3 regions of the Corynebacterium crudilactis genome follow, and region 2 is predicted to be linked to each of the others. Evidence: riboswitches for the same ligand, from Rfam matches in the RefSeq annotation. Region 2 holds a riboswitch; each other region holds the start of a gene.
What was found. Region 2 has a riboswitch for thiamine pyrophosphate ahead of ccrud_RS05200 (ECF transporter S component). Riboswitches for the same ligand answer to the same signal wherever they lie in the genome.
Positions count from the first base shown of each region.

Region 1: linked by a shared signal. The riboswitch ahead of ccrud_RS08875 (thiamine phosphate synthase) and the one ahead of ccrud_RS05200 (ECF transporter S component) in region 2 are both predicted to bind thiamine pyrophosphate.
Region 3: linked by a shared signal. The riboswitch ahead of thiM (hydroxyethylthiazole kinase) and the one ahead of ccrud_RS05200 (ECF transporter S component) in region 2 are both predicted to bind thiamine pyrophosphate.

Region 1 covers NZ_CP015622.1:1,881,738-1,892,272, forward strand. Annotated here, with positions in the region: gene ccrud_RS08830 (M23 family metallopeptidase) at 1-111, shown strand, start outside; gene ccrud_RS08835 (tyrosine recombinase XerC) at 108-1,055, opposite strand; gene dprA (DNA-processing protein DprA) at 1,209-2,393, opposite strand; gene ccrud_RS08845 (YifB family Mg chelatase-like AAA ATPase) at 2,390-3,913, opposite strand; gene ccrud_RS08850 (YraN family protein) at 3,900-4,268, opposite strand; gene ccrud_RS08855 (DUF2469 domain-containing protein) at 4,512-4,817, opposite strand; gene ccrud_RS08860 (ribonuclease HII) at 4,814-5,482, opposite strand; gene lepB (signal peptidase I) at 5,509-6,321, opposite strand; gene rplS (50S ribosomal protein L19) at 6,529-6,870, opposite strand; TPP riboswitch at 7,119-7,231, shown strand; gene ccrud_RS08875 (thiamine phosphate synthase) at 7,233-7,898, shown strand; gene thiO (glycine oxidase ThiO) at 7,895-9,019, shown strand; gene thiS (sulfur carrier protein ThiS) at 9,033-9,230, shown strand; gene ccrud_RS08890 (thiazole synthase) at 9,232-10,014, shown strand; gene ccrud_RS08895 (ThiF family adenylyltransferase) at 10,016-10,535, shown strand, end outside.
Region 2 covers NZ_CP015622.1:1,081,397-1,091,931, reverse strand. Annotated here, with positions in the region: gene ccrud_RS05220 (calcium:cation antiporter) at 1-808, opposite strand, end outside; gene ccrud_RS05215 (AAA family ATPase) at 828-1,361, opposite strand; gene ccrud_RS05210 (energy-coupling factor transporter transmembrane component T family protein) at 1,358-2,116, opposite strand; gene ccrud_RS05205 (ABC transporter ATP-binding protein) at 2,122-3,462, opposite strand; gene ccrud_RS05200 (ECF transporter S component) at 3,459-4,064, opposite strand; TPP riboswitch at 4,056-4,165, opposite strand; gene ccrud_RS05195 (4-hydroxybenzoate 3-monooxygenase) at 4,464-5,651, shown strand; gene ccrud_RS05190 (VOC family protein) at 5,705-6,118, opposite strand; gene lplB (lipoate-protein ligase small subunit) at 6,249-7,307, shown strand; gene ccrud_RS05180 (MmcQ/YjbR family DNA-binding protein) at 7,308-7,658, shown strand; gene ccrud_RS05175 (MBL fold metallo-hydrolase) at 7,679-8,281, shown strand; gene ccrud_RS05170 (DMT family transporter) at 8,290-9,213, opposite strand; gene ccrud_RS05165 (NUDIX hydrolase) at 9,359-10,003, shown strand; gene nadA (quinolinate synthase NadA) at 10,025-10,535, shown strand, end outside.
Region 3 covers NZ_CP015622.1:1,499,743-1,510,277, forward strand. Annotated here, with positions in the region: gene phnE (phosphonate ABC transporter, permease protein PhnE) at 1-220, opposite strand, end outside; gene phnC (phosphonate ABC transporter ATP-binding protein) at 217-1,032, opposite strand; gene phnD (phosphate/phosphite/phosphonate ABC transporter substrate-binding protein) at 1,062-2,090, opposite strand; gene ccrud_RS07090 (HAD family hydrolase) at 2,128-2,787, opposite strand; gene ccrud_RS07095 (bifunctional hydroxymethylpyrimidine kinase/phosphomethylpyrimidine kinase) at 2,990-5,203, opposite strand; gene thiM (hydroxyethylthiazole kinase) at 5,205-6,011, opposite strand; TPP riboswitch at 6,005-6,099, opposite strand; gene ccrud_RS07105 (NAD(P)/FAD-dependent oxidoreductase) at 6,580-7,983, opposite strand; gene ccrud_RS07110 (cyclopropane-fatty-acyl-phospholipid synthase family protein) at 8,370-9,686, shown strand; gene ccrud_RS07115 (MFS transporter) at 9,698-10,535, opposite strand, start outside.

The DNA.
Region 1 (10,535 bases), 800 kb from region 2:
CCAACCACATCATTTCCAGGACTTCAATGGGGCGCAAAAATTGACGAAGACTACATCAATCCACTTTCGCTTCTCCCCCGACCAACCATCAGACTTAAAGCAATCCACTAAGCACGTGGATGCGCTTTATTAAAAGCTTCAAGCAATCTTTTATTACTAACGTGAGTGTAAATTTGAGTAGTTTGCATTGAAGAATGCCCCAATAATTCTTGAACCTGTCGAAGATCCGCACCACCATCAAGAAGGTGCGTAGCCGCTGTATGACGCAACGAGTGCGGGGAAAGGTGCTCAACACCGGTCACTTTTGCAGCTTTGTCCACAATCCTTCGGACCTGCCTAGCATTTATTCGTTGCCCCCTGACGCCAACAAAAAGCGCATTCGTATTCTGCGCCATCTCATTTCGAACCTCCATCCAGCTTTTTAAAGCCATATGGGCAGCTTCACCAAATGGGACGACACGTTCCTTATCACCCTTGCCAAGCACTCGAATCATCCGTCGGCCATGATCGATATCTAGCAAATCTATTCCACATAATTCCGCGACGCGGATACCTGTGGCATACAGCAATTCTAAAATTGCTGAATCTCTTAAGAATTCTTCCGCACTTGCAGAAGCAGCATTTTCCACGAACTCACTAGCCTGCTGTTCCCCTAAAATTTTCGGCAGGTCTCGATTAATTTTCGGAGAAACTAATCGGGCAGCTGCATCAGTCTTGAGATACCCATTTTTCTGAGCCCAAGAAGAAAAAGCCTTAGCTGAAGCCGTACGTCTAGCAAGTGTCGCTCGAGACTTTCCTTCTTCAACCGCAACCCCCATCCACTGACGCAGATATGGCAGCGTGAAATTATCGATGCCCCTTATCGCTTCTGACATGGAGTAAAGATCCGACCGGTAGCCACGGATAGTCGCCGAAGATCTACCCACAACAAGGTCAAGATGCTCACAGAAATCATCAATCAGCGTATGTAATTGTGCCATCGAAACCGAACTTGAAGCGCCAGATGGTGACACGTTCTTATCCGAACGTGCCACCATCTTTTTTGACTCACCCATAGTGCTAACCCTAGCGCGATGCCACTCAATGCTCGTAGAGGAACATCACCCAACAGCCTTCAAGGAACCAGCCCGTACCTTAAAAACCATACTTAGGCTTGCCTCACATACAGTATCTTTCGGTTCGGAACCCCGCAACCTTTTCAACAATTTTTATTGCGCTTCCAAATTTCTCGACCACAAGGTTCCTTCTCTCCCAACGATTCCTCGCTTGTGCAAATCGATGAGCAAAAAGATTGTCAGCTGCAACGTCAGACCTGCCTCTGCTGAAATACTCGCGGCTTCCCTCCCCTCTCCACGATCATCTAGCGCATCAAAGATTCTTAGTTCATTCCTGGTTAATCCCTGCACCGGTGTAGCAGCAAAATTTAATTCATACTGTGCTTGGCTATCCAGCGCACCGACAGCACCAAGCAAAGACCTGACATCATCTGCACTAGTGACCATCTGGGCACTTCCATTACGAATCCGTTCATGACATCCCAACGATCCTGCTGTATTAACTGGGCCGGGGACTGCCATAGCAACTCTTCCCAATCCAGCACACCAACTAAGAGTGTTTAGCGCTCCAGATCTCCACGCTGCTTCCACAACAACTGTGCCTTGCGACAGTGCTGCGACTAATCGATTTCGAGTAAGGAACCGGTGTCGTTGTGGCGGCGTTCCAGGAGGGTACTCGCTGACCATAGCGCCCTTTTCTGTCGCCGCAATCTGATTAAATAGCTCCTTATTGTGGCTTGGGTACGAGCGATCAAGTCCGCATGCGGAGATAGCAATTGTTGCTCCTCCTGCGCGCAACGCTTCGCTATGCGCCACGCTATCTACTCCTAAAGCACCACCTGAAACAATCGTCCACTGATGTGCTGCCAAAGCTTGGGAAAAATCCCGTGTCACTGCCGTTCCATAGTTACTGATTGCCCTAGTCCCCACGAGCGTCACAGATTGCGCACTAAGTTTCCTCAGGTCTCCCCCTCTGATCCACAATGCATGTGGCGGAAGTGCATCATCTTGATACGTACGAACATGATCGCTCATTCCAGAAGCCGCGAACCCAAAAGCATGATCAAATTCTTCTCTCGGCCAATCGATATCTTCTGGTGTAATTAATCGACCGCCCAATTTGGCGATAGTTTCTAAATCATCTTTTGCCGTGTCAATTGTTGATCGAGAAGCTGTTGATTTAAGCAACCCCTCTCCAATCCATGGTTCCCTCTGCTTAATTCCACATGTTATTTTCTGCACATCATGGCCATCTTTAAGCAGATTTTGCAGATACAGATTTGGCCCTTCTACGACTTTTGAAAGATACGCCCATGCAAGTAATCGAGCATCTATCATGCTGCAACCTCACTATATGCTGTACCGCGAAGCGCCATTGCCCGAGCAACATGATCTAGGTTTGGTTGCGAAGCACCATCTAAATCGCTTAAAGTCCAACCCAATTTGATGGCCCGATCGCACCCTCTTTGAGAGATCGCCCCCTCTGCTAAAAATGCCCCAAGATACACCATGGCTTCCTCGGTTGCGGCAAAATTTCTTCGCAGAAAGTGCGGATCTACATGAGCATTAACAAGGCCTCCTAAACCTGCTTTTAACCAACGATGAGCAGACCGTTCACGTGCCTGGGCGACGCGTTCTGCAATCGGCGCTGAACTTTCTACATCATCACTACGCAGCAACGCACCTTTTGAATGGGTTGCAACAACCATGTCTAATCGATCACGGAGCGGCCCAGAAAGGTTATTCAGATAGGTTGCTCGTGCAGCTCCTGAGCACACACATTCTTGGGGTGTTTCAGCTCCACACCGACACGGATTTGCAGCGAGAATGAGTTGGAATTGGGCAGGGAAAGTGACATCGTGGCGTGAACGAATAATCCGAATCGCCCCATATTCCAAAGGAGTTCTCAAGGAATCAAGGATAGATGCTGGAATTTCGCTTACTTCATCAAGAAATAACACACCATGATGAGCCAAACTAATAGCCCCTGGAAGTGGTGATCCAGAACCTCCACCCAACAATGCTGCTTTAGTAACGTTGTGATGAGGTGAAATAAAAGGCGCTCTAGAAACTGGCCCTGAGAAGGTTCGGCCCACGACAGAATGCACAGCTGTTGCCTCAATCATCTGCTGTGAGGTTAGTTCAGGTAACAAGCTCGGCAGCCGTTCTGCAATCATAGATTTTCCAGAACCAGGTGGACCAATCATCAACATATGATGCCCACCAGCTGCTGCGACTTCCGCAGCAAATCTGGCCTCTGGCTGCCCTACGACATCCCGCATATCCAGTAATTTGAGATCATCTTGCCCAGCTAATACGACTGGTGAAGGTAAAGACTCCTCATCATTTAGCCACCGCATCACCTGATCAATGGAACTAGCAACAAATACGCGAGGATTATCAACCAGCCCGGCTTCCTGTGCATTTCCTTCAGGAATCACAACGCGTTCAATTCCCTCTTCCCGAGCAGCAAGCAGCGCAGGGAGCACTCCAGTAACAGGCAATAAAGTGCCATCAAGCGCTACCTCGCCGAGAAACATTGTGTGCTGCGCATGAAATCGGACTTGAGGGTTTGGGCTTTGAGATGCCAATACTGCGACAGTCATTGCCAAATCACATTGCGAACCTTGTTTACGCATTGAAGCCGGCGATAAATTGATTATCACTTTCGTTTTTGGCCACTGCAATCCACTGTTATGCACTGCTGTTTTAATGCGATCTCGGGACTCAGAAATAGCGGTATCCGCCATGCCGACAACATATGTTCCTGGAAGACCTGGTCCAACGTTGGCTTCGACTCGAACAATTTTTGCTTGAACACCCAATTGTGCCGTGGAAATAGTTCTACCGAGCGCCATGTTCAACATCCTCATAGACGGTGATTTCTGGGCTTCCGGTGTGCGGATCCAAAATAACGGATACTACATCGAATCTGACTGGAAAATAGGGTCTTCCTTCAAGCCATCTCCCCGCGGTCCTTCTCATTCGTGTCATTTTCCGGCAATCCACCGATTCAGCCGCACCGAATTCACAACCACGCCGAGTTTTTACTTCGACAAAAACTATAGTTCCGCTTTTTAGCTGAACTATCAGGTCTATTTCCCCACATGAATAGCTGATATTGCGAGCAACTAGCGCTGCACCTTGATCCATATATTGCTGAAGCACTAGGTCTTCGCCAAAAGCCCCGAGAAATTGCTTTTGTGTTTTCATATCTCCCCCACGAGTGTTAAATAATCTATTTTGGCTGTGCCTGTAGATTCAACGTGGTTTAAGAAAACGCTTCAAGAGTGTCTATTTCATGGCTGTGGATAACTAGCTCCCCACGCTAGTTATCCACAATGCAGACCAGAGGGCACTTGACAAAGAAGCAGATATGAAACGGGAAAAGTGCGGGATTAATTGATAATCCCGCACATTTTTAGGCCATATGACCTGGTATTTTACTGCAAAAAGCTACTCAGGCATGATGATGTCTGGTTTGTCCAACTCTTCGATGTTGACATCCTTGTAGGTAATCACTCGGACGTATCGAACAAATCGTGCTGAACGGTACATATCCCACACCCACGCATCTGACATGCGGACTTCGTAATAGACATCATTACCACTGTTGTGCGGAATAAGCTGCACGGCATTCGCCAAATAGAATCGACGTTCAGTTTCTACAACATAGGAAAACTGGCTAACTACATCGCGATATTCGCGGTACAGCGAGAGTTCAACCTCTGCTTCATAATTGTCGAGTTCTTCAGCGCTCATGCTCCACCTTCCATCATTTTTCCATCGGCAGCTTGTAACCATTCTTGGTGTGCCTTGGACACATTCGCATAACTATATCTGTGCTCTGGGCTTGCGCCGTGGTGACGCACCGCATCCATGTGGATCTTCGTGCTGTATCCCTTATGAACCTCAAGGCCATAATGAGGATATTTATCAGCCATCGTAGTCATGAGATCATCTCGGGTTTGTTTAGCAAGAACACTGGCAGCAGCAATGCAACGCGCGGAGGCATCGCCGCCAATGATTGGCAAATACGGAATGGCAAAGCCAGGAACTTTCATCGCATCAGTGAGAACATAACCCGGGCGGGTTTCCAGAGCAGCAACAGCTCGGCGCATGCCGGAAATATTGGCATGCTGTATGCCAAATCGATCAATATCTTGTGCCGAAATAATTATTACGGACCATGCTAGAGCATGCTTTTTAATGATCGGCATGAGTTTTTCACGAGTCGTCGCACTGAGCTTTTTAGAGTCTGTTAGGGCGGCTAACTCTTCAATAGGCTTGTTCGGAAGGATGCAGGCGGCAATGGAGATAGGACCGCAGCAAGCACCACGTCCTGCTTCATCTACTCCGGCTACGGGCCCTAACCCGTTGCGGGACAAGGTGACCTCAAGGGTCCGGAGATGCTTAAGGCGTCGCATAGAGGGAGGCGTCGAAAAGCGATATTTTAGCTTTGAATGGCAGGATCGTCGATGCTGCCGATTCGGCTAAATGGCAGCACGATGGCCTGAACCTTGCCCTTGATGTGATCCTCCGGAATGGTTCCCTGGTACTCATCGCCCAAGTGATAGCGAGAATCCATGGAATTTGTGCGGTTATCGCCCATCATGAAGTAATTTCCTTCAGGAACGGTGAGCGGGCCGAAGTAGTTGCCACCACATTCAGTAGAGCCAGAGGTCTCATCAATTGGGAACTGCGCAGGCTGCAGCGTATAGCTATCATCTACTTCTTTACCATCAACCATAATTCCCAGATCGCCTTCTTGGCACGACACGGTCTGTCCGCCAGAAGCAATAATGCGCTTAACCAAATCATTTTCGTCTGGTGCCACTAATCCCACATAAGAGCCAAGATTTTGCAGACCACGAATCACAGAATTATCCGAGCGCTGCGTAGTAAAACCAACGTTCCAAGAATCGGTGCCCTTGAAAACAACGACATCACCAGGCTCTGGATCAGAGAAGTAATAACTGACCTTTTCCACAAGAATACGATCACCAGTACAGCCATCACAGCCGTGCAATGTCGGCTCCATGGAACCACTCGGGATCATGTACATACGTCCCACGAAAGTCTGCAGCACGAAAATCAACGCCAAGGTCAAAACAACAACAATAGGAATCTCGATGTACCACGGCGTTGGTTTTGATTCTTTTTTAGATTTTCCAGCACGTCGATTGGCACGACCTCCACTTGCAGCGTTTCCTGCGGAGGACTGGGTAGGATCGTCGGCATTTGATGCACTAGAAAAATCGGTCACGAGGATTCACTCTATCAGCAATACTTTGACACAGATCAGGTACAAGACCATCCCGGCGTTATCCCCCAGGATTCCGCTGTAGTCTAGGTGCAGGAATAGTGCGGGCAAAGTGCGGGATGAAAAACAAAGAAACCCCTAGTTATTCACACAAGGTAAATAACTAGGGGCTGGTCAGGTGTTATTTATGCACCAACCAAACGCTAAAAATTAGCGCTTCTCCTTAATACGTGCAGCCTTGCCGCGCAGTTCGCGCAGGTAGTACAGCTTCGCACGACGAACATCGCCACGACGGGTAACTTCGATCTTCTCGATGTTTGGGGAGTGTACTGGGAAAGTACGCTCAACGCCGATGCCGAAGGAAACCTTACGGACGGTGAAGGTCTCGCGGATTCCGCCGCCCTGACGACGAATGACAACACCCTTGAAAAGCTGGGTACGGGTGTTAGCGCCTTCAATAACCTTGACGTGAACGTCGAGGGAATCGCCAGCACGGAATGCAGGAATGTCTTCGCGCAGGGATGCTGCGTCGATCTTATCCAGAATGTTCATATAAACAATCCTTTTACTAGTAGGGAAAGAGGACCCTGGCGGCACTTTCCCAGGATTGGGATGCTCGGCCGGTTCGTTTCCGTTTCAATTTTCGAAGCTGTCACGTTTGCCCAACGTGAGTTGGGGTTTGCACAGTCAACTGAAATATTCTTTCACATGTGTGCCTTGGTTTTCAAACTGGGGTCTGTTCCCCTCACTTGGGTGCACTAACCGTTGACAAATCTTGGTTGTCGGGCTTGACTGGTGGCGACTTACCCCACGGGTGCCCAATGCATTGGGCTGAGATTGCGCGCTGTTGCTGCGCGGGACCGTTCGAACCTGTCTGGTTAACACCAGCGAAGGAAGCGAGGATTGATTGTCCCGTGTTTGAAAATCGTTTTGACCTGCGTTGTTATGTTGTGACTGGCGCGGGCTCGGTGGATGAGGTTGTGCACACTGCGTCTGCTGCGGCTCGTGGTGGCGCGGGTGTGGTGCAGGTGCGTTCAAAGCCTATTTCGCCAGAAGCGATGAGCGAGTTGGCATCTCGGGTTGCGCTTGAGGTTGCGCGGTGCAGCCCAACAACGAGGGTGCTTATCGACGACCACCTCCACGTTGCTTCTTCCTTAATGCGCGAAGGACTCCCGATTCACGGTGTGCATCTTGGGCAGGATGATGTGTCGGTGCTTGAGGCTCGTGAGTTGTTGGGGCCTGAGGCGATCATTGGGTTGACCACTGGAACCCTAGAACTTGTGGCGGCGGCGAATGAGCTGTCCGATGTGTTGGATTACATCGGTGCTGGGCCGTTTCGGAAGACTCCCACCAAGGATTCAGGTCGGCCACCGATTGGCCTTGCGGGTTATCCCCCTTTGGTGGAATTGTCCAAGGTGCCGATCGTTGCGATTGGTGATGTCACCCCTGCCGATGTGCGCGCTCTCAGCGCAACCGGTGTGGCTGGCATTGCCATGGTGCGGGCTTTTTCTGAATCTGATGATCCACAGCAGGTCGCTGAAAATGTGGTGGCCAACTTTGAATTAGGAAGGCTCTCATGAAAAAGCATGCGATTATTATCGGCGGCGGAATCATTGGGTTGACCACCTGCTTTGAATTCCAGGAGGCTGGTTACCAAGTCACGTTGATTGATCCTGACCCAATTTCCGGTGCGACTCATCATGCCGGCGGAATGTTGGCCCCCACCGCGGAGGTGCAGTATCAGCAACATGATCTGATTTTGTTGATGAAGGAATCCGCTCGCCTATACCCAGACCTCCTCCAAAGAGTGTCTAAATACACGGACTTGCCCACTGGGTATCGCACTGATGGAACCCTTCTTATCGGTGCGGACCGCGCGGATGGCATGCATGTTGCGGAGTTGATTAAGTACATGCATTTGAAGGATTTGCCTGTCGATGTGTTGACTACTCGTCAGGCAAGGGCTGCGGAGCCAGCGTTGTCGCCGAGGATTTCCAAGGTGGTCAGCATTGATGGGGATCATCAGCTGTCGCCGCGTCTGTATGCCCGGGCGTTATTGGATGCCATTTTGCAACGCGGTGCGGAGCATATTGCCGACGCTGTGATCTCTATTGATGGCCACGATCCGTGTTTGACCGTGACGATGAATTCGGGGGTGAGGGTTGCGTCGAAAAGCGTTGTTGTTTTGGCGGCGGGCCTGGGCGCCGCAAGCATTCCCGGCTGGTTTGAGGGCGCGAACCCATTGCAGTTGAGGCCGGTGTACGGCGATATTGTGCGCGTGCGCGTGCCGGAGCGACTGCAGCCGATGGTCACCAAGGTGGTGCGCGGGTTTGTGGAAGATCGTCAGATTTATATCATTCCGCGTACCGATGGCACCCTCGCGATCGGCGCGACAAGCCGTGAGGATCACCCGCAACCTCGAACGGGCGCAGTGCATGATTTGCTACGCGATGCTATCCGTTTGATTCCGGGCATTGAAGAAACCGAATTTATCGAAGTCACCTGCGGCGCCCGCCCCGGCACCCCGGATGACCTGCCGTACCTGGGATGGGTTGGATCCAATGTGATTGCGTCCACAGGATATTTCCGCCACGGAATTTTGCTGTCAGCCCTTGGTGCGCGCGCTGCCGTTGATATGGCAACCAACCAGCCACTGTTCCCCACTCTTGATGTGTGCGATCCGTTTCGCCACCAAATTTAAGGATTTTTCACAAGTGATTACCTACACCTTCAATGGCACATCTATGCGCTCTTCCGAATTGACCGTGGAGCAATTGGTCCACCAAGAAATCGGCCACGACACCGGAGTCGCCGTGGCAATCAACGCCGCGGTCGTACCCAGATCCCAGTGGTCACGCGCCATTTGTGACAACGATTCCGTAGAAGTTCTCACCGCAATTCAGGGAGGTTAAAATGCTGCATATTGCTGATAAAACTTTCGATTCCCACCTCATCATGGGCACCGGCGGAGCTACCTCTCAGGCGTTGCTGGAGGAATCCCTTGTCGCCAGTGGAACTCAATTGACCACCGTGGCGATGCGTCGACACCAAGCAACCACCTCTAGCGGAGAATCCATCTTTGCCATGCTGCGCCGCCTCGAGATCGCCCTTCTCCCCAATACCGCAGGCTGCCGCACTGCCCGCGACGCCGTCCTCACTGCACAATTGGCTCGGGAAGCCCTCGATACCAACTGGGTGAAAGTGGAGGTCATCGCCGATGAACACACATTGCTGCCCGACACCGTTGAGCTTCTTGATGCCTGCGAACTCCTCGTCCACGACGGCTTCACCGTTCTGGCTTATACCTCTGACGATCCCATCACTGCCAGCCGACTAGAAGACTGTGGCGTTGCAGCTGTCATGCCATTGGGCTCCCCGATCGGAACCGGCCTGGGCATTCTCAACCCGCACAACATTGAACTGATTTGCAGCCGCGCGAGCGTACCCGTGATCCTCGACGCCGGTGTAGGCACTGCCTCTGATGCCACACTCGCAATGGAACTCGGCTGCGACGGCGTCCTTCTGGCCTCCGCTATCAACCGCGCCCAAAATCCCGTCGCGATGGCCGAATCCATGTTCCACGCCGTTGAAGCCGGAAGATTAGCCGCTCAAGCAGGCCGGATCCCGCAACGCCAACATGCGGTGGCCTCATCAAGTTTTGAAGGTTTGGCATCCTGGGCGGAGCAGGTGCTTTAACATGGCGCAGCTTCCCACATCTGAGCTTCACCGCACGGCCCGCCAACTCGCGCTCCCCGGATATGGCATTGAGCAGCAGGAACGACTTTTCAACGCCCACGTTCTAGTCATCGGCGCAGGCGGTCTCGGCTGCCCAGTCATGCAGTCGCTGGCTTCCGCAGGCGTTGGAACCATCACGGTCATCGATGACGACACCGTCGACATTTCCAACATTCACCGCCAAATCCTCTTCGGCGCAAGCGATGTCGGTCGACCCAAGGTCGAGGTTGCCGCCGAGCGCCTCAAAGAACTCCAATCAGACATCACCGTCAACGCGTTGCACGAACGGATCACTCCAGAAAACGCCTGCGAGCTGCTCAATTCCGTGGACCTCGTCTTAGACGGCTCCGATTCTTTCTCCACAAAATACTTAGTGTCTGATGCCGCCGAAATCACCGGAACTCCCCTCATCTGGGCAACGGTACTGCGCTTTCACGGCGAACTGGCACTCTTCAACTCTGGCCCCGACCACCGCGGAGTCG
Region 2 (10,535 bases):
GTTGGATTTCCCCAGTCCAGGCAGCTTTCAAGGATGTAATTGTTTCTGGCAAGAAGACAATCGTGGCAATGATTAATCCTGCCATCGCTACCGGTGCACCAAGTGATGCAAGCACCTCATCCATCACCGTAGCCATATCGTGGGAAAGCAAGACAATAGGTAGAACAGTCACGATCAACACTGCCCCGCGAAAAGGAACCTCCCACCGCGCAGCATTTCCGGCTTTTTCCGCTACTTCTACTTCTTGAAATTCTTGTGCTTGTGCACCCATTTGTCGGTAAAGGAAGAATCCATAAACAACTGCTGTCAACGTGGCAATAACAATGGCTTGTCCGGTGCTGTACTCCCCTAAAAGTGCCGGTACGGCAAAAGCGACTGCTGAAAAAGTTGCAATCAGTACCAAATAGGTAGGAGTACCCAGGCCATTGTGTGGCATGCTGCCATGCCTTAGTCCACCGATAAGCAGACATAATCCCACCACTAAGCCCATGATGATCATGGATACAGCCATCACAGAATCCCTGCCAGCGGTGGCACTTTCTGCTGGCCCCAACATCACTGCACAAATCAAAATGACTTCAATGATCACAATGGACAGCGTGAGGATGAGAGAGCCAAAAGGATCACCCAAAATATGGGCTAAGCGCTCTGCCATTTTGACCACGCCAAACGCACAGAACAAAATGATGGCGATAATCAAGCCAAGTTGGATAATCGACGGCAGGGCCAAGAGAGGAAGAATAACTATGGACGCCCATCCGATAATGATGCGGGCGTAATCAATTGGCTTTAACAAAGAAAACGGCATGTTCTCTGGTCAAACTTTCTTAAGAACTCTGGGCCGTTCCCAGACTGTCATAGAGTGCGACGGGTCGTCCCGCAGCTTCATTCGAACCTAGCACAATCTCATGATCTGCCTCAATGCCCTGGGCAAAGTGCACTCGTTCTTGCGCAGCCCACAACTCCCAAAATGGTGCATAGTCCGGATCTCTATCTAAGGCGCGTTGTTTTCTTAAAGACTCCGGTGCGGTTAAACGAACGGTCACTACATCACCCAGGGTAGTGGCGCGTTGAATGGTCTCGGCCGTTATTACACCAGAGCCTTCAATGATCAGGCTTTTTCCGGGTTCAAGCGACACCCATTCCCCGCGGCAATTTTCGTGCCAATCCCAAGAAAAATATCCCGGATTATCTGCCACCAAAATATCGCGGGCAACAATCTCAGAGGCTTGTGCAAGTCCGGTCCATCCTGGATAGAAATCATCCAAGTGCACCACATCAAACCCGGTATAGGAGCTCAAGTCTTCTGCCAGGGTGGTTTTACCTGCACCAGATTGCCCATCGATCAACACAATTTTCATGTGCCCAAAAACCTGAAGAAACCAGTCTGAATGGACACCACGATGGCTAAGGCTGAAATAGCTGCGCACACCACAATGAGCAGGACATCGCGAATACCTACACTAGATTCACGTGCCCACGTTCGACCATCTGGCGAGCGCCCAAAACCACGAGCTTCCATGGCGGTTGCCAACTTGGAACCACGGCGTAGTGAGAGGACTAAAAGACCAAAAGTCATGGTGAAAAAATGCTTAATCCTGCCCTGGTCTGCGATGCCGCGCGCACGCCGCGCTCTGGACATGGAATACCAGTCCTCGCGGAACAATGTCATAAGCCGGCTTCCCGCTACTGCTCCAATAACAAAACGCTCAGGAAGTTTCAGAATCTGAGCTAACCCATCACCCAAATCAGTGGGATCAATCCGTGCAATCAACACCACCACTGGCATGCCGATAGCCAAGACGCGCAGCCCAATGGCAGCAGCTAGAGCAAGGGAATTATCTGTGACATGGATGAGCAGGAAGCTAAAATATTCAGTGCCTTCCGGCCGGCCATATAACGCCATAGAAAGTGCAGCTATCGGTGCCATGAGTAGCAAAGGCCAGCCACGTTTCAGCAACATTTTCCAGCTCACACCAGCAAAAGGAGACAAGATAATGGTTGCTGCCAGCGCGATTGCCGCTGACATCACATCCACGCTCAGTAATAAAGGCGTGGTCAACACCATGAGCGCGATAATGCGGGTGACGGGGTTGATTGTGCTTAAAAGATTCACTGTCATCATCGTGGGTTTACCTCGATGTGATGATCACCAAGTGCTGCGATGAAATCTGGATCATGGGTGACTGAGACAACGCTAATTCCAGCTTCAGTCAGTTCGCGTAGCAATAAGATTAGTTCAGTAAAGGTTTCTGGATCTTGCCCAAATGTTGGTTCGTCCAAAATCACTAATTTAGGCGCTGCAACCAACGCTGTTGCCACAGAAAGTCGACGCTTTTCTCCCCCGCTTAACGTAAAAGGATTAGCGTGCTCTAAATGCCGCAACCTTAAGCGATCTAAAAGTTCCTCAACGCGATCTTGTGCGTGAACTTTCATGATTTTCGGGCCGATCTCCAGCTCATCACGCACGGTGCGCGCCACAAATTGATGCTCAGGATCCTGAAACACAGTGCCGATTCGTGCAGCAAGTTCCGCAGAACGCCACTTGTGCGGCGGCGAGTTCAAACCACCGCGCACTGCTTCAGATAATTCCAGGCGCCCCTTTTTAGGTGGAATCAAGCCACCCATGGTCAGCGCAAGTGTAGATTTTCCAGCACCATTCGGGCCAGTAATCACCGTCGAAGCACCTTCAGGCACCACAAAACTACGCACGGCACCCCAGCTGCACAACAGGTTGTCAGCCCACAAGATTGGCTTGCTTATCGACGGCTGCGCCACAGGCAACTGGCCCACTTTTAATAATTCTTCCGGTAAAACATCACATCCATCAGTAATGCTGATGATGCGATCAATGGTGTCTAACCACAGCTCATGGCGGTGTTCCACAACGATAAGTGTAGCACCAGTTTCACGGACTACCCGATCCACAGCTGCAACGACATCTCGTTGTCCTTGGGGATCTAAATTTGCGGTTGGCTCATCGAGCAAAATTAAACGTGCACCCATCGCAATGACACCAGCCAAAGCCAGACGTTGTTTTTGACCGCCAGAAAGATACTTCGTGGGATGGTGCAGTGGCAGCTCTAGCCCCACAAGTTGCAGGGCCCTCTCCACTCGTGGCCAAATCTCTGCGCGAGGAACTTTGAGGTTTTCGCAACCAAATGCCACATCATCGCCGATGCGGGAAGCAATAACCTGTGAATCTGGATCCTGGAGAACAAGGCCAATGGAGGGGGCGTCGACAAGCAATTCGCCAGTACTCACGCCCTCATCTGGACCGCCTAGAACGCCGGCGAGTGCGGCGAGCAGCGTAGATTTTCCTGCGCCTGAGGCGCCGGTGAGCAAGATGCGCTCACCTGGTGCGATCTCAAAGTTAATATTTTCTAACGCAGGATTTTCCCGCGATGCATGCCGGTAACCAAAATTACGCGCAACAACGCGCGTGCCTAAAGCTGTGGTCATTTCATTTCCCGACCAGCAGCAAAACGATCCAGGGCGCCAGTTCGTGCCAAAGCGCGAACCAAGAACCAACTGAGTAATCCTGCCAAAATCATGCCAGAAATCACCGAAGTAGTGGAATAAATAATGTTGAAGGAGAGCGTCTTCGCGAGATTTCCATAGAAGAACAGCTCAAGAATAATGCCACCCACAGCAGCACCGGCCCCGGCAAGCATGGCGATGGGCAGGTTGAAGCGACGGTAAAGGAACAATGCAAAGATGATTTCTGCGCCAAGCCCTTGGACAAGACCGGAATAAATAGTGGAAATACCAAACTGAGAAGCCAACGCTGCGGACACACATGCAGCAACAACTTCTACAAAGAGTGCAGCACCTGGTTTACGAATCACAAGCCCGCCGAGCACGCCGCCCAACAACCAGATTCCGATGGCCACGCCACCAAGGCCTGGAGTTAGTGCATGAAAAGCAGTAGTCCAGGCGTATCCGATGGAATTCCATACGATGAAAATTAATCCGCAGGCAACACCCAAAACAGATGCGATGACAATATCAATCACACGCCAAGAAGATTGCTGAGTATTTTTTTGCATGGCGAGATTTGCCATATTTTTCCTCCCTATCGCCGGCATTATCCGGATCAGGTTCTACGGTCGTGGCTCTGCCAGATCTCAGCCCGGTTTTTCACCGAGCACCCGTGCATATCAAGTTAAGTACGCGTTCACCTTAGCTTAATCAATAGGGAAAACATAGTATCGCGAAAAAGAAAGCACTAGTTTCTACTTCTACGTAACTCAGAACCCCTGAATCACACCCCTAGCCACACCCTTGTAATCTGAATTAAATGACTTTCCTGCTGGCTGTGAGCCCGACTTCAACTTAAACCACGTTCACACTGCGAACAGGTTGTGGCGGGACATACTTTCCCTTAGATTGAGGCCCAAATCACTATATGTGAAATATTTGACGAAGTTCATCTTCCGTTGAGAGTTAAAAGGAGCTTTTCCATGAATCACGTGCCAGTCGCAATCATCGGTGCCGGCCCAGCAGGCCTTACCCTCGCACACCTCCTCCACCTGCAGGGAGTGGAATCAATTGTCTTTGAATCCCGCACTCGCAAAGAAGTAGAAGAAACAGTTCGAGCAGGAATACTTGAACAAGGCACCCTGAACTTAATGCGGGAAACTGGAGTCGGCGCGCGCATGGAAGCAGAAGCCGATCACGATGAAGCAATCGATATCTCTATCAACAATGAACGCACCCGTATTCCACTGACTGAGCTCACTGGCCACAAAGTCGCCATCTACCCACAGCATGAATACCTCAAGGACTTCATTGCCAAGCGCATTGAAGATGGTGGCGCATTACTATTTAGCACCACCGTAGATTCAGTAGAAAACTACGAAGGCGATCTGGCAAAGGTCACCTACACCGAAGCAGATGGCTCTTCCACCACCATTACTACCGACTATGTCATTGCAGCCGATGGCTCCAATTCGCCATACCGCAAGCTGATTACCGAAGATGGTGGTGTCCGCGCCCGCCATGAATACCCTTATGCATGGTTCGGCATTTTGGTGGAAGCACCAAAAACCCAAAAAGAGCTCATCTACGCCACCCACCCTGAGGGCTTTGCTCTGATTTCTACCCGCACTGATGAAATTCAGCGCTACTACCTGCAGTGTAATCCTGAAGATACCCCAGATATGTGGTCCGATGATCGCATTTGGGATCAGCTACATCTGCGCGCAGACTCCCCAGGAATCACGGTTTCTGAAGGACGCATCTTTGACAAAGCCGTGCTCCGCTTCCGCTCTGCTGTAACTGAACCAATGCAAAAGGGCCGACTATTTCTCGCTGGCGATGCTGCACATACCGTGCCACCAACTGGTGCAAAGGGTCTCAACTTGGCAGTCGCCGATGTGTCCGTTCTTGCACCAGGCATTGTGCGCGCACTGAAAAAGAAGGACACCGGACTACTAGATAGCTACACTTCCCTTGCAGTTCCCCGCGTTTGGAAGGCACAGCATTTCTCTTATTGGATGAGCTCCATGCTGCACGCTGTCCCTGGTGAAGATCACTTTGCTACCCAGCGCCGATTCGCGGAACTGCGTTCCGTCCTGGATTCCCAGTCTGGACAGCGCTACCTCGCAGAACAATACGTTGGACTCGATCTCCCACGTTTTGAGGTTTAGGCTTCCACATTAAAGGTGACGATGATCTTTCTGAGATCATCGCCACCTTGTGGTTATTCTGCAGAAATACTCCACATCACACCATATTTATCAAAGACCTGCCCATAGGATCCACCCCACGGAGCAGTTTCAAATTTCATGGTTTCTGCGCCACCAGCTGCGACAATTTTATCGATCTTCTCGCGTCCATCTTCCACCGATTCCGCGTTGTACAACATGGAATATGCAGTGTCTTTGATGGGGAGTTCCTCTCCTATTGAGTCACCACCAGAAATCAGGGCGCCACCAGGAAAAGTGAGCACGCCATGAGCCAAGGCATCAGCTGGGGGTTCAAACGGCATGCCTTCCATCTGGGTTTGACCATAAGTCAGAAGGTTGAGGTCACCGCCAAAAATTTCTTGCCAATGCGTGAGTGCTTCAGAGGTATATCCATTGAAAGTAACGTAGGTGGAAATAGTGCCAGCCATGTTTTTCTCCCTAGAGCAAGGTTCGGAATTTTCCTTATGGTCGATTCTACGTGCTTTAAGCACGCCCGCCCACGGTGGCAAGTGCGAGGTGGCGGGGCGCGTCGACAAGCATCTCAGTTACTGTGGGGCAATGAATAATCACTTTGAACTCAAAGTCCCCGGCGGAAAACTTGTCGTAGTTGATGTCTCCACAGATTTGGATGCCATCGCAGATGTGAAGATTTCCGGCGATTTCTTCATTGAACCTGATGAGGCATTTTTCGCCCTTGGCCGTGCCCTTCAAGGCGCGTCAGTTGGTGATACAACTGACCGTCTGAAGGCAAAAATGGATGCGGCTTTAGCGGAATTCGATGATGTGGAGCTGCAAGGTTTTAGCACTGCCGACATCGCTTTAGCAGTGCGTCGAGCTGTTACTGGTGCACAAGATTTCACCGATTTTGACTGGGAGATTCTACATCCAGGAATCCTGCCTACTCCGGTAAATGTCGCTTTAGATGAACTTATTCTGGACCAAGTAGCCAAAGGCCAACGTGGACCAACCATGCGCATTTGGGATTGGGACGATCGCGCCACCGTCATTGGCAGCTTTCAGTCTTATGTCAATGAAATCAACCAAGAAGGCGTCGATGAACATGGTGTCACCGTTGTCCGCCGCATGTCCGGTGGTGGCGCAATGTTTATGGAAGGTGGCAACTGCATCACCTATTCCCTCTACGCGCCGGAATCTCTGGTGTCTGGTTTAAGTTATGAACAATCCTATGAATATCTGGATCGATGGGTGCTCGCAGCGCTGAAAGAACACGGCGTGGATGCGTGGTACGTACCGATCAATGACATCACCTCAACCGGCGGAAAAATTGGTGGCGCAGCCCAAAAACGTCGCAGCGGTGCAGTGCTTCACCATGTGACCATGTCTTATGACATCGATGCCGATATGATGACTCAGGTGCTGCGCATCGGCAAGGTCAAGATCTCCGATAAGGGTTTGCGCAGCGCAAAGAAGCGCGTGGATCCGCTGCGCCGCCAAACTGGTGCCTCCCGTGAACAAATTATCGATACCCTCAAAACCACCTTCGCTAATCGCTATGGCGCCACCGACGCTGAACTCAGTGACGAAGATTTTGCTGTGGTTCACGAACTGGTGAAAACCAAATACGCCACCGAAGAATGGACAAAGAGAGTTCAGTAGATGTCCATGGATCTTCATCACGTCGCCTCCGAACATGCACAAACCTTGCCATTGAGCACCAAAGAATTCCCCTTTGGTCCGGAACACGAAGTCTATAAAATTCGCGGCAAGGTGTTCCTGCTGCTCACTGTGCTGCGCGGTGAAGCCATCATCACGCTGAAATCTGACCCAGAAATTGGGGCATCATTAAGAACTACTTTTCCCACTATTGTGCCCGGTTATCACATGAATAAAGTGCATTGGATCAGTGTGAGTGCGGGGGAAAGAATCACAGAAGATTTGATAGAAGGACTAGTGGAAGAGTCCTATCAATTGGTGGTTTCTAGTTTGCCGGCCTCCAAACGACCTTGATGTAGCGCACAATGGATGGCATGAAAATCACTCGACATATTCATGCCTGTGTGGAAATCGAAGATCACGGTAATCGCATCATCATTGATCCCGGCACTTTTGGCGCCCCGAATCTTGAGGGTGCCACAATTTTGATTACCCATAATCATCCAGACCATGTTGATCCCGCAGTGCTCAAACCTGGGATGTCGATTTATGCACCTCGCTCCGTAGCTCACGCCATTCCGGTGGAATGCCACATCGTGGAGCACGGCCGAAATTTCACAGTTGGTTCCCTAAACGTGGAAGTTCTAGGTTCCGAACATGCGTTGATCAGCCATGCGCTTGCCGTAGCTGAAAATGTTGGGTACTTGATCAACGGCCGAGTTCTCCATCCTGGCGATGCTTTTCAGCCGTTGAAAAAGGTAGAATTAAGCCTGCTGCCGGTCAATGGTCCTTGGGTAAAAATGCTGGATGTAGAGGACTATTTAAGGAAATTTCCGCCGCAGCGTTTCATTGGTATCCATGACGGCATCATGAATGAACGTGGCTTGGCGATTAATAAGAAGTTCCTCACCGCACTCGCTGAGGCTTATGGTTCGCAATATTTAGCACTAGGTGAGGGAGAATCGGTAGAAATCTAGATTCTGCTCTAGATTCTGATCAGCGCCACACCCGCGATAATTACCAACAGGCCAATGAGCTGCGCAAGGTGAATGCGACGGCGTGGGCTGCCCAAAAATCCAAAGATATCGATCAGCAGGCTGGCAAGCATCATGCCCAACAGCATGACCACCACTGTTACGCCAGTACCGATAACAGGTCCTAAGTAGGCGGTGCTGAAAATAACCGTTGCGCCAATGACACCACCAAGCCACATCCACCATGGGTTTTTCTCGCCAGCGCCATTGATTCCGCGCCATTTGGTTCGAGTGAGCACAAGTAAGACAAAAAGCACTGTGGTTCCAACAGTAAAAGATACCAAGGCTGATTCAATGGCAGATCCCAGCACTGTGCCCAAATAACCGTTGACTGCCACCTGCGTGGCTTGGCACATGCCCATCACCACACCGAGAAGTCTCCAGAGCCAAACCGATGCTCCTTGAGCTTGTCCCTGGCCAGTGGTGGTTTTAGAGAACACTCCCACAACGGCAAGCGCGCCGAAAAGCACAGCTAGTGCACCTAAGATTCGCACCAGCGTCAAAGGAGTTTGGGGAGCATAGGCCACGCCGAAAGAATCAATAATCAGGCCCATGAGGATTTGCCCAGTGATCGGCAGAATAACAGTCTGGACGCTTCCTACCCGCGGGAATAATAAGATATTTCCGGTTAAGAGCACCACGCCCAACATGCCACCGGTAAAAATCCACCACGGTTCATCTGAAGTGTTTCCCAAGGAAGGATAGGGCTGTCCGCTGGTTATCCAGGTGGCAATGATGAGTGAAAATGTGCCCACCACAAAGGAGATAAATGATGCCAGGAGTGGCGCTCCCACAGACTGGCGCAACCTATTATTCACTGACGTTTGGAAAGGCATAATGGCTCCGGCCATCACTCCGAATAGCACTGCAAGCATGAGTTTCTCGCCTCTCCAACGCAATTATTTTAAAACCTTGAGCCATAGTAGACCGCTGACAGAACCTGTGAAACTCTTCCCTTAAAGTCAAAATGACTATAAGATAGCCTCCAAGTTAAAGTCAGATTGACCTTAAGGTGGTTCTTTGCCCGCTTCACCGGAAATCCAGGTGGCCGTGTCCACGATCATCTTTGCGCTGCGCCCAGGCCCACAAGATCTTCCCAGCTTGTGGACCCCTTTTGTCCCACGCACCAGAGAGCCACATTTAAACAAATGGGCACTGCCTGGCGGTTGGCTACCACCACATGAAGAACTAGAAGATGCCGCAGCACGCACCTTGGCAGAAACCACCGGCCTACACCCCAGCTATTTAGAGCAGCTCTATACCTTTGGTGGTGTAGACCGCTCCCCCACCGGAAGAGTTATTTCCGTGGTGTATTGGGCTTTGGTGCGCGCCGATGAAGCACTTAAAGCAATACCAGGTGAAAATGTGCAGTGGTTTCCCGCTGATCACCTTCCAGAGCTGGCTTTCGACCACAATGACATCGTCAACTATGCGCTGGAACGCCTGCGCACCAAGGTGGAATACGCAGAGATCGCGCACTCTTTCCTCGGAGAGAAATTCACCATCGCACAGCTGCGTTCCGTGCATGAAGCAGTGCTGGGCCAAAAACTCGATGCCGCCAATTTTCGAAGATCCGTGGCCACCTCACCCGATCTCATCGACACTGGCGAAGTGCTCGCGGGAACCCCGCACCGGCCACCAAAACTATTCCGATTCCAGCGCTAATCGCCATAAAAGGACCACACCATGACTACGTCAATTACTCCCTCAGTAAACCTCGCCCTGCAAAATACGCAAAGCTGCAATAGCGAACTTCAGCAGGGCCCCTGGCTGCTTGATCTTCCTGAGATGCCGGATACCTACGGGCCCGGCGCGTCGCAAAGCGATCTCATTCCAGCGCAGACGCCGCGCCAGCAAGTCCTGCCCGAGCGCTATCAACGCGCCAGCGATGAAGAACTACACGAAAAGATCCGCGCGGCAAAAGCTACGCTGGGTGACCGCGTGGTTATTCTTGGACACTTCTACCAGCGCGATGAAGTAATCCAGCATGCGGATTTTGTGGGAGATTCTTTTCAGCTTGCCCGCGCTGCCAAAACTAAACCCCAGGCAGAGGCCATTGTGTTCTGCGGTGTGCATTTTATGGCAGAAACCGCTGATCTGTTATCCACTGCTGAGCAATCAGTGATTCTTCCGAATCTGGCTGCCGGTTGTTCCATGGCGGATATGGCTGATCTTGATTCTGTGGAGGATTGCTGGG
Region 3 (10,535 bases), 420 kb from region 2:
TAGGAAGCCAAGTGCGCGGAAGAAAAGCGAAGTTTGGTTGCAGCATCTGCACGAGCTTGTCTGCACCATTGCGCCAATTAGCAGCGATGGAAGCAAAATCTAGCTCAATGCCACCGAGCGCAGGGCTTGCTGTAGCAATAGTCAAGGCCAGCACAGCCACACAAATTAGATATGTCTTAAATCCGACACGAGGTTTTGCAGGTATGGATAAAGCACTCATTCACGCTCACCCAACAAATCCTTCGCCTGAATGGGACGGCCATAAATAGCCTCAAAATCCGCATCAGTGGCATCAGCGACAAGACCGTCATACACCAACTTCCCGGCGCGCAAACCAATCAACCGTGTGGTGTACTGGCGAGCCAAATCAATTAAGTGCAAATTCACCAGCACAGTGATGCCCTCAGAGTTGTTGATATGTTCCAGGTCGCGCATCACCGAGTGCGCTGTAGGGGGATCCAAACTTGCCACAGGTTCATCAGCCAGCATGACTGAAGGGTCTTGGGAGAGGGCGCGAGCAATAGCCACGCGCTGCTTTTGTCCTCCTGATAAAGCATGTGCACGCACCCATGCTTTATCTAAAATGCCCACTGCATCAAGTGCGTGGAAAGCAATTGATTTATCCTCCGCGGTGGGACGGCCAAGCAGGTTACGCCACCACGCGGTGTGTGCAAAGCGCCCCACCAACACATTGTGGAACACGGTACTGCGTTCAGACAGGTTAAAGCCTTGGAAAATCATGCCTATTTGGCCACGCGCTGTGCGAAGTGTTTTCCCAGACAAGGCATTGATCTGATGTGGCCCCACCGTGACGCTGCCTGCTGTCACCGGAACCAGCCCATTGATCGTGCGGATCAACGTGGACTTTCCAGATCCAGACAAACCAACTATCGCCACCATCTCACCCGGATTAATCGTCAGCGAAATATCATCCAGCGCTTTCGTTCCGTTGGAATATGTCACCGACACGTGATCGAACTCAATAGCCCAAGACCTCGTTGCCACAGGAAGAGCCGAAACATCAGATTTCATGAACGCACACCTTGATCGTTGTAAATGAACTAGTTAGAGAACTTCTTTAAGATCTCGCCATAACGAGTGATCTCATCTTCTGCGGTTTCAGCAGTCCAATCAGACAAACCCACCATGTCGAACATGACGTCCTTGGCTTCTTCAGAAGAATCTGCGTAGTCATCCATCAAGGTAGAAAGCTTTGCCACTAGATCATCAGGGAGAGAATCCGATGCCGCAACGCCACCATTAGGGATCATCTCGGTGTAAGCAAAAGCCACCACCTCTTCTGCAGCTTCAGGAGCCTCTGAAAGCACAGTGGAGCGAGCATCCCAGAAACCGAACGATACTTCTGCATCACCATTGAGTACTGACAACACCGCATTGTTGTTTCCAGATACAGGAACCTGCACAAAAGCAGAATCCGTATCCATACCTAGATCCTGCATGGCAACAATGGGGTACTGGTACCCCGCAGGGGAGGTAGCTGCCTGAAGCGCAACCTTGTCCTCAGCACTAATCTTGCTCAACGCCTCGACTCCTGCAGGGCCTTCTCCTACAGCAGGCTGGTCTTCTTCCTCAATACCATTGCAATACAGCATCTCTACATCAGAGGCCGCATAAGACGCCGCAACCGGCTCATCCTCGCAGTACTTATCCGGGTTGTTGGTATAAGCAACAGCAGAATAAGAGGTGGCACCAAAACGAACGTCGCGGAGAATCAACTCAGCATCATATTGCTCAATAGCGTTATACAAAGAACCCGCATCAGTGATGATCACCTGAGCTTGATCTGCACCCAACGCCTCAACAGTGGCCGCATAATCAGAAGCCACCACACCGTTGACCTCAATGCCCAAATTCTCAGACAAATAATCAGTCAACGGAGCCAAAGCCTCTGCAAGATCTTCACCCTCCGTAGAAGGCACCAAAGACAACGTTATAGATTCTGGCCACGCATTATCAGCCCCAGAAGCTGCAACTGAATCACTATCAACAGAAGAACAACCAGCGAGCGCAAGCGCAGAAACAGCCACCGCAGAAACAGCGGCACACAAAGACTTCGACGGAGTAAACATAAAAACCAGAAAACCTTTCACCAACACGAATGTGACTTTAAGAAATGGACGCCCAGGAAGAAACCCAGGACAGGAGAGGAAGATCAGCGATAGAACGCCCACGCATGGACACCTTCGCCTCTGACGTAGACACAGTCGCACCAACAAGCGCAGTATCCGCACCCAATTGCACTGCAGGCGCTAAATCAAACTCATAAATATCGCCAACAGCCAACACAGGGCCATCCTTTTGAAGCTCAGAAATAATCGGCAACAAACCCGCAGGCTTACCAACCACAAAATGCAACTGATCAAAAAACTCAGCAATACCCCACTGACGCAACAACTCAATAACGCCAGCTGCTGGAGCATTAGTAGCAAGCACCAATCGCGCATGCCCCTTTAACTGAAGAAAAATATCCTCAATACCCCGGACATGCTCAACCGGAGCCTTCTCCGATCCAAGAAGCTCCCGACTACGGCTATACGCAATCGACATCGCACCATCATCAACCCCAAGTTCCGCAGCAAGCTTGGCAACAATGTCATAGCCATCACGATAAGGACTCTGACCATCATCAAACCGCCGAAGCTCTCTTTCCACTCGAACCAGAAAGTCCTTTCCCCCCTCCGGCTCTACACACAATGCATAAGCAAGAACAGGACCATGGCCGACCGCAAGCGTGCCATCGAAATCAAAAACAATACTGGGTGTCACAAAAAGATCCTTGACTAGGGAAGAAATGGACGATGCGTCCACAATAAAACCCAAACATGAACGCAACGTCCAACTTTAAGTAAACTATTCCCAACACCTTCGTAAACACTTAAAGAACCACAACACAAACGCATGAAAAAGCGCGCCGGGCCCTCCCTGCATTTCACAGAGGAAGAGCCCGGCGCGTGCGTATAACTGTTATCTAGAGCCAGTTGTAGCGTGTTGCCTGGTCGAAAAATTCACGTTCATGAACAGATGCGCTTAAAAATGCACGGGCCGCATCAACGCGCTGCGTGTGGCCTGCGTTTTCTAGTGCACGTTCTAAACGTGCGATGGCAGCTCGGGTGCCTGCGATAAATTGTTCACCTGAGTAGGTGTTGAGCCATGCGTGATAGGGATGATCTGCATGGTTTTTCTCTGCAAGCATCAATCCGATTTCCGCATAGAGCCAGTAGCACGGCAATACTGCAGCTACGCCGCAGACGTAATCTTCTGAGTAGGTGCGTGCGATGAGGAAATCGGTATACGCCATGGTGATGGGTGAGGGGGCGGAAGTGTGGCTACCTGCCATATAGGAGCGGTGAAGTTCGGCTTCCACCACAAGGCATTCTGCAGCACTTTGTGCCCATTCCACTTGTGCGATTGATTCCGGGGCGATGGAAGAGAGTCTGGCTAATGCACGTGAATATTGGGCGAGGTATTGAGCATCTTGGTCGATGTAGAAATCGAACTCAAGACGCCGGAGGGAGCCGTCGCCAAGCATGGTGATGAAGTCTGAGCTGTTGATGCTCGCGATGATATCGCCGCTTGCTTCCCACAGCGCGCGCGTGAATGGTCCGGCAGGTTCAATGCGTGGAGCTGGACTTGGCGTTGTGGCGGGCTGAATGAACTCTTCTGGTGAGGCGCCGCTCAGGCGTGGTGCCAGGAGGTGTGTCCAGGGGGTGGTCTCTGCTGCGGCAAGCATGCGCCGTGCCACATGACTGTGATCAACTGGGCCATTTCCGGTGCCCACGGCTAGTTGATCTGCGTGGCGTAAGGCTTCGTTGAGCCACCGGGTGGACCATTCTAGGGCCTTTTCTACGGTGTGGCCGGCCGCCATTCTGGTGGCCAGTGCTGCAGAGAGCGAGCAGCCAGTGCCATGGGAATTGGGCGTGTGTACGCGGAGGTTGTCCACGTGGTGCACTGAGCCATCTGGGCGCACCACCGCGTTGTCTGCCATAGAGCCAGTCAAGTGTCCACCTTTGACAATGACAATCGTGTTGTGGGTGTGGGAGAAATCTCGTGCCTGTGCGATCGCTTCATCCAAAGTGGTGGCAGCGGGGCTCTCACACAATACGGAAAGCTCTGGAATATTCGGTGTCACAACATCGACATGTGCAGCTAGTCGGCGGAGGGACTCTTCCGCATTTGCATCAAGAAGCCGGTCTCCACTGGTGGCGATCATGACAGGATCAAGCACCACCGGACCATGCGCATGCGAGCTTAACCACGCGGAGACAAGATCAATGGTCTCTGCGGAACCCAACATGCCAAGTTTGATGGCATCTACTGTGACATCGGAAAATACTGCGTCAAGCTGCTGTTCTAAAAATTCTAGAGGAGACGTATGGATAGCGCTCACACCGTGCGTGTTTTGTGCCACCAGGGAAGTCACCACACACATGCCGAAGCCGCCGCCGGCAGCAATTGATTTTAGATCAGCTTGCACGCCGGCACCACCGGTGGGATCCGTGCCGGCAATGGACAAGACACGTGGAACTGCGGGGCGTTTCTGAAACGCAGACAGTAATTGCTGCGCTGCTTGGGCAGGTTGGGCTGCGGCCATAATTTCAGAGACCACGCACAATCCATCAATATCAGTAGCTGCAAGTTCAGTTGCATTGTGCAGGCCCACGCCACCAATGGCGACAGAGGCAATACCGTGTTTTTTGGCCACCGCGGCGATCGAAGCGATTCCTGCAACCCCCAACGCAGGTGCTGCATCAGGTTTGGTCTGAGTAGCAGTCACTGGCCCAATACCAATCACATCAGGTAAAGCCACATCTGACACGGCACATTGAGCAATCACCTCATGCAGCTGTCCGAGATTTTCAATGCTCAAACCCAACTCCAGTTCTGCCGGAAGTTGTTGGCGTGCCTGCACATAGGGTGTATCACCTTGGCCAATATGTAGATTAATACCTAATTCCTCGGCGAGATCTAGATAATCATTGATCACTAGTGATACCCCGCGCGCCTGACAGAGCAGTTTCAACTCTTGTGCCGTAGCACGAATCGCGTCCATGGATCCATCTTTATCGCGCAATTGCACCACAGAGACACCACCGTTAATGGCTTCTTCGACAATGCGTACAACACGGTCTGCGCCACCGCCAAGCGTGGGATCAGTAACCAAGTAGAGAGAATAATCCGTCATGTTATGCCTCATACACTTCTACTAAAGAAGCGATCATGTGCACATCAACTTCGTATAACGCATCAATTAAAGCCACCGCATAACTTCCAGGAGCAGAGGCCTGTTGAGCAGCAAGTTGACCTGCCGCGCCCAGATGAGCATGTGCTGCGAGCACCGCATCGTGCGCAGAAATATCTGTTTGCGCTGTCGCACCAAGATACGCCGCAGTCAGCGCACCCAAGGAACATCCAGTGCCAATCACCAGCTGCAGCATCGGATCACCAGAGCGCAACCAGGTAATACGGTTGGTGGACACAATAAGATCTTGTTCACCCGACACCGCAACCACGCCGCCAGTAGCTCGAGCCAACAACTGCGCTGCTTCCAATGCAGCCTCCACAGAATCAGTCGCGTCTACGCCGCGACCACCAGCACCAAGGCCTGCAAGCGCCACGATTTCTGAGGCGTTTCCACGAATTGCGGCCGGCTGCTTATCGACGATTCCCTCCACGAACCGGGTTCGCTCCGACAACCCACCCACGGCAACTGGGTCCAACACCCACGGAGTTCCCGCTTTGTTAGCACCCTGGATTGCCTGAGTCATACCCAAATACTGCTCTGCAGATGGCGTTCCCACGTTGATCAGCACGCCATTGGCTACTGCTGCAAATTCTGCAGATTCAGTTGGAGTATCTGCCATCGCAGGTGTTGCTCCTGCGGCCAACAACACATTGGCTGTTACTTGCATGACCACCGAATTGGTCAAACACTGCACAAGAGGAGTGTTTTGTCGAACAAAAGTTAAAGAATCTAAATACGAGTTAGCCATGTTAAGGCCATCCCTTCGCTAGTACGAGCTAGAGCAGGTTCAACGGGTATGATCTCAGCCATTTCAAGTGGCACCCCGTGCCTGTTAGACACCCTAGCAAAGAAGAGGCTGGGCAAATAACGAGAGCCTGGCTTGGCTTATGTTGTGCCGAAAACAGCACAATTGATGAGCTACTTTTACTGGCTTGAACAGTGCGTGAGTTGGTTACACGCTCGAGGTAGGCCCCGGCTTGCTTAAGATGCAAATTCTCGTTCGATTTACCAAGATTACCGAGGGCGGATTCAATCGGTGGATGCACCAGAATCTCACAGGATTCCCAATAGACCCATATGCACCAAAAATAACCACCCCCAGAGGCCAGTCTAAGCGCTTAAGGGGCACTGTTTGATACCGAATATGCCCATTCTAGATATTCAATCCCTTAAATCAACACAGAGCCATATTGTTAAGTAATTAACTCTTATTTAGCTCACACGAGTGCTATATGTGACATGTCCATGTAAAAAAAACTAAAGCGTGACTTCCTCAGGTGAGGAAGTCACGCTTTAGTTATACGTGCTCCAGGAAATTACTTTCCTTCGAAACGAATGTTATCGCGCAACTCGATTGGAAGATCTGCAGCTGCTTCTTCCAACTCATGGGTGTACTTGGAAAGAGCGGTACGAGCGTGAAGCTGCTGGCGAGTGGTCGCCAGGTTCCAACGTTTACGAGACATTGCGTTCAAGCCCCAGCTAATACCGGAAACGAAGCGGTTGCGGAAGCCAACGAGGAACATGATGTGAACTGCCAACCACAGCACCCAACCAACGAAACCAGTGACCTCAACCTTGCCCATCTTCACCACAGCGGAGAAGCGGGAGATGGTTGCCATGGAGCCCTTATCGAAGTAATCGAAAGCCTCGCGCTCAGTGTTGGAGCGTCCTGCGACCTCTGCTGCGATCTGCTCTGCAACGTACTCGCCACTCTGGATTGCTACCTGAGCAACACCTGGGAGGTTGTTGTAGTTCATCATATCGCCGACAACGAAGACGTTCTTGTTCTCGCCAACAGAAAGGTCTTCGTTAACCATGACGCGACCAGCGCGGTCGGTCTCAACACCAGTTTGCTCTGCAACAAGCTTGCCCAGTGGGGAAGCTGCAACACCTGCGGACCAAATCTTGCAGAAGGACTCGATGGTGTGCTCTTCGCCGTCCTTGGTCTTGTAGGTAACGGAATCAGCATCGACGTTGGTAACCATGGCGTTCAGACGAACGTTGACACCGATCTTTTCCAGGGTGCGCTGTGCATTGCGGCCCAGACGCTTTCCGAAAGGAGGCAGCACCTGTGGAGCACCATCAAGCAAAATGATCTTTGCAGAGTTGGTGTTGAAGTTCTTGTACTCACCGGCAAGGGTGCGGTGAGCAAGTTCTGCCAACTGACCTGCAAGTTCAACACCGGTTGGGCCGGCACCGACGATGACGAAAGTAAGCAGACGCTCACGCTCAGCAGGATCTTCGCAGATTTCTGCACGCTCGAAAGCGCCAATAATGCGAGCGCGTAGCTCGAGAGCATCATCGATGGACTTCATTCCTGGTGCGAATTCAGCAAAGTGGTCGTTACCGAAGTAAGACTGACCTGCACCAGCACCAACCACCAAGGAGTCGTACTCGAAGACGCGAGTGTAATCACCGAGGGAAGCAGAAACTGTCTTGGACTCGACGTTAATGTCGGTCACTTCACCCTTGATGACATTGACGTTTTCCTGAGAGCTCAGGATCTGTCGGGTGGACGGCGCAATTTCACCGGAAGACAAGATACCAGTTGCCACTTGGTAAAGCAGTGGCTGGAAGAGGTGGTGGTTGGTGCGGTCAATCAGAGTGACATCGACGTCTGCCTTGGCCAGGTTCTTGGCAGCAAAAAGGCCACCAAAACCAGAACCGATGACGACGACGTGGTGACGGCCGCCTTCGGGGCGGGTTGGGTTAACTGACATGTTTGTCAAAGTCTCCTGATCGTGGATCTAAAAGCTTCTGCGGTCTGCCCTAAATGCGTGCAGCCGTTTGAGCGCTGTCGTGTTGTGCACGTGTACGCGTTAAACAATAGTCCTTCTAACAGAAACAAACAGGATCGGGTCTTACTTTCTTGTCCGTTCGGAGAAAAACTTGCGGAATTCGCGCCCACTTTCAACAAGTATGCACGTTAATATGGCATATGTCACGTCATATGGAAGATCTTTTTAATCCGTCCCAATAAGCTGTTCTTCGACGCGCCTGCGCCTCCTAGGTACCCCACACACGTACACTGCATTTAGAGTTAGAGCAGCCGAGTATTACGTCGTATTTTTCTTGGCCCAAATCCCACCGGAGGTGCATAAAACGCATGGCAGAGGCACGGTTGCGCCATCTTGAACCTATTGATGTGGAAGAGTGGCCTGGGGTGGCCACAGTGCCAAATCTTGCCTTTTCTGGCGCACGCGCAAAACAGGCAGAATTTCGCTTCGCGAAGGCGTGCAGCAATGCTGGTCTCGAACTGGTGGGCAATGACCCAGATCTCATCATTGATCAAGAAGAATTATTTTCACGTTTAGCCGCATCTGGGTGGTTGGGGCTAGCTGAAAGCTACATGGCCGGCGAATGGCGCACGGATAATCTCGCCGATGTTTTAACAGCTCTTTTGGGTTCAGGATACAAACCTCGCGGAAAACTAGCGAGTGCCTTCACACTGCCCGGACAAGCAGTAGATACTGGCGGTGCGCTACCCAATGAGTTAATTCGGTTAAGTTCTGGTGACGGCATGAGCGCTTTCGGAGGTATCTTTGCCTCTGGTGTTCCCACAACGTTGCGCACTGCCGTAAAAAGTTATGTTGCGGGTGCCGGCCGAAATCGGGAACCCGCTTCTCATTTTGTCGATATCACGAAGATCTCTGAACCCGTTGCAGTGGAACGAGAAGATCTTGGCGAAGCCCAACGACGAGCTGCATCGACATTATTGGATAGCGCAAAAGTCAAAGCGGGAAGCCATGTGTTGGAATTTCCTAGCAGTGGTGGCGCAGTGGCAATTTTGGCTGCACGCAGACAAGCCACAGTAGATGCGCTCACTGCAGATCCAGCACAGGTTGCCGGTTTGCAGGAAACTTTTGTCCTGGCAGGCGTGGAAGAAGATATTCACATTCAGGTATTGCCACAAGCAATTCCTACGCAGCGTGAATGGGGCGGAGCATACGATTCCATTATCGCCATGGAAAAACTTGAAGTGGTGGGCGTTCATGGTTCCAAACGTTTCATTAAAGCAATTGATCGTTTGCTTGCCACGGGAGGCAACGCCGCATTCCAATCTTTAGTGGCCACCGATCAATGGGGACAAGTAAGCACTGAAGCGATCTCCATGCTCAAGGCTTATATTTGGCCAGCACTGCAGTACCCAACCGTTGATGAAGTGCATCAGTTAGTCGACCGGGATTCCTCATTACGCGTGGTGAAAGAGACTCATTTTGCTGGACACTATTTAAAGAGCGTGCAGTTGCAAAAAGAGATTTTTGAGGGTCAGCTACGCGAAGCGGCGGCAGATGGCTTTGATGCCGTCTACCGCCGCATGTGGGTTTATCATTACGCCCTGATCGAAGCCTTGTTACGCCTTGGCTGCCTCAACGCTGTGCAATTTTCCTTGACAACAAGAAACCGAAGGGGGCGTCGATAAGCAAAAATCTTTTAGACCTCTCGGAGGTCGTGGTTTTTGTTTTCCTTCATGGTCAACACTGCAACGAAAGTAATCGCGGTGACAATGATCAGGTAATAACCGACATAAGCCACGGAATACTGGGAAACCAACCAGGTGGCAATAAATGGTGCAATCGCAGCGCCCAAGATAGATGCAACATTGTATGCAATTCCAGAACCCGTGTAACGCACGTTGGTAGGGAAGAGCTCTGGCAAGATCGCAGACATTGGTCCAAAGATCAGACCCATGATGCTCATACCGACCATAAGGAAGATGAAAACGGTGGTCTTTGTTGCAGTTTCTGGATCAAGCAAGAAATTGAACACGGTACCGAACAGCAGCAACAACACAGAAGCTAGAGTTAGCGTGTTTTTACGTCCCCAGACATCGGCTAACCAACCAGAAACTGGCACCATGATGGCGAAGAAAACAATCGTGAGAAGCTGCAATTGCAGGAACTCGAAATAAGGAATGGACAGACCAGTTCCCGCACTGCGGTTACCGATACCGTAGGACAAGATCCATGTCGTGACCAGGTAGAACAAGGTGTAGGTAGACAGCATGATCAGTGTTGCCTGTACCACTGGGCCTGGAGAAGTCTTAAACAGTTCCTTCAGCGGAGACTTAACCTTCTTACCCTGATCAACTGCCTGCTTGAATACTGGGGTTTCCTCCAAAGAGAAACGCACCCAGAGACCAACAGCAATCATCAACGCTGAAGATAGGAATGGCAGACGCCAACCCCAGGTCATGAAAGCTCCATGGAGATCTCCATCTTCGTGAGCAAGTACAGCAACCAAGATCAACATGAAGCCATTGGCTAGGAAG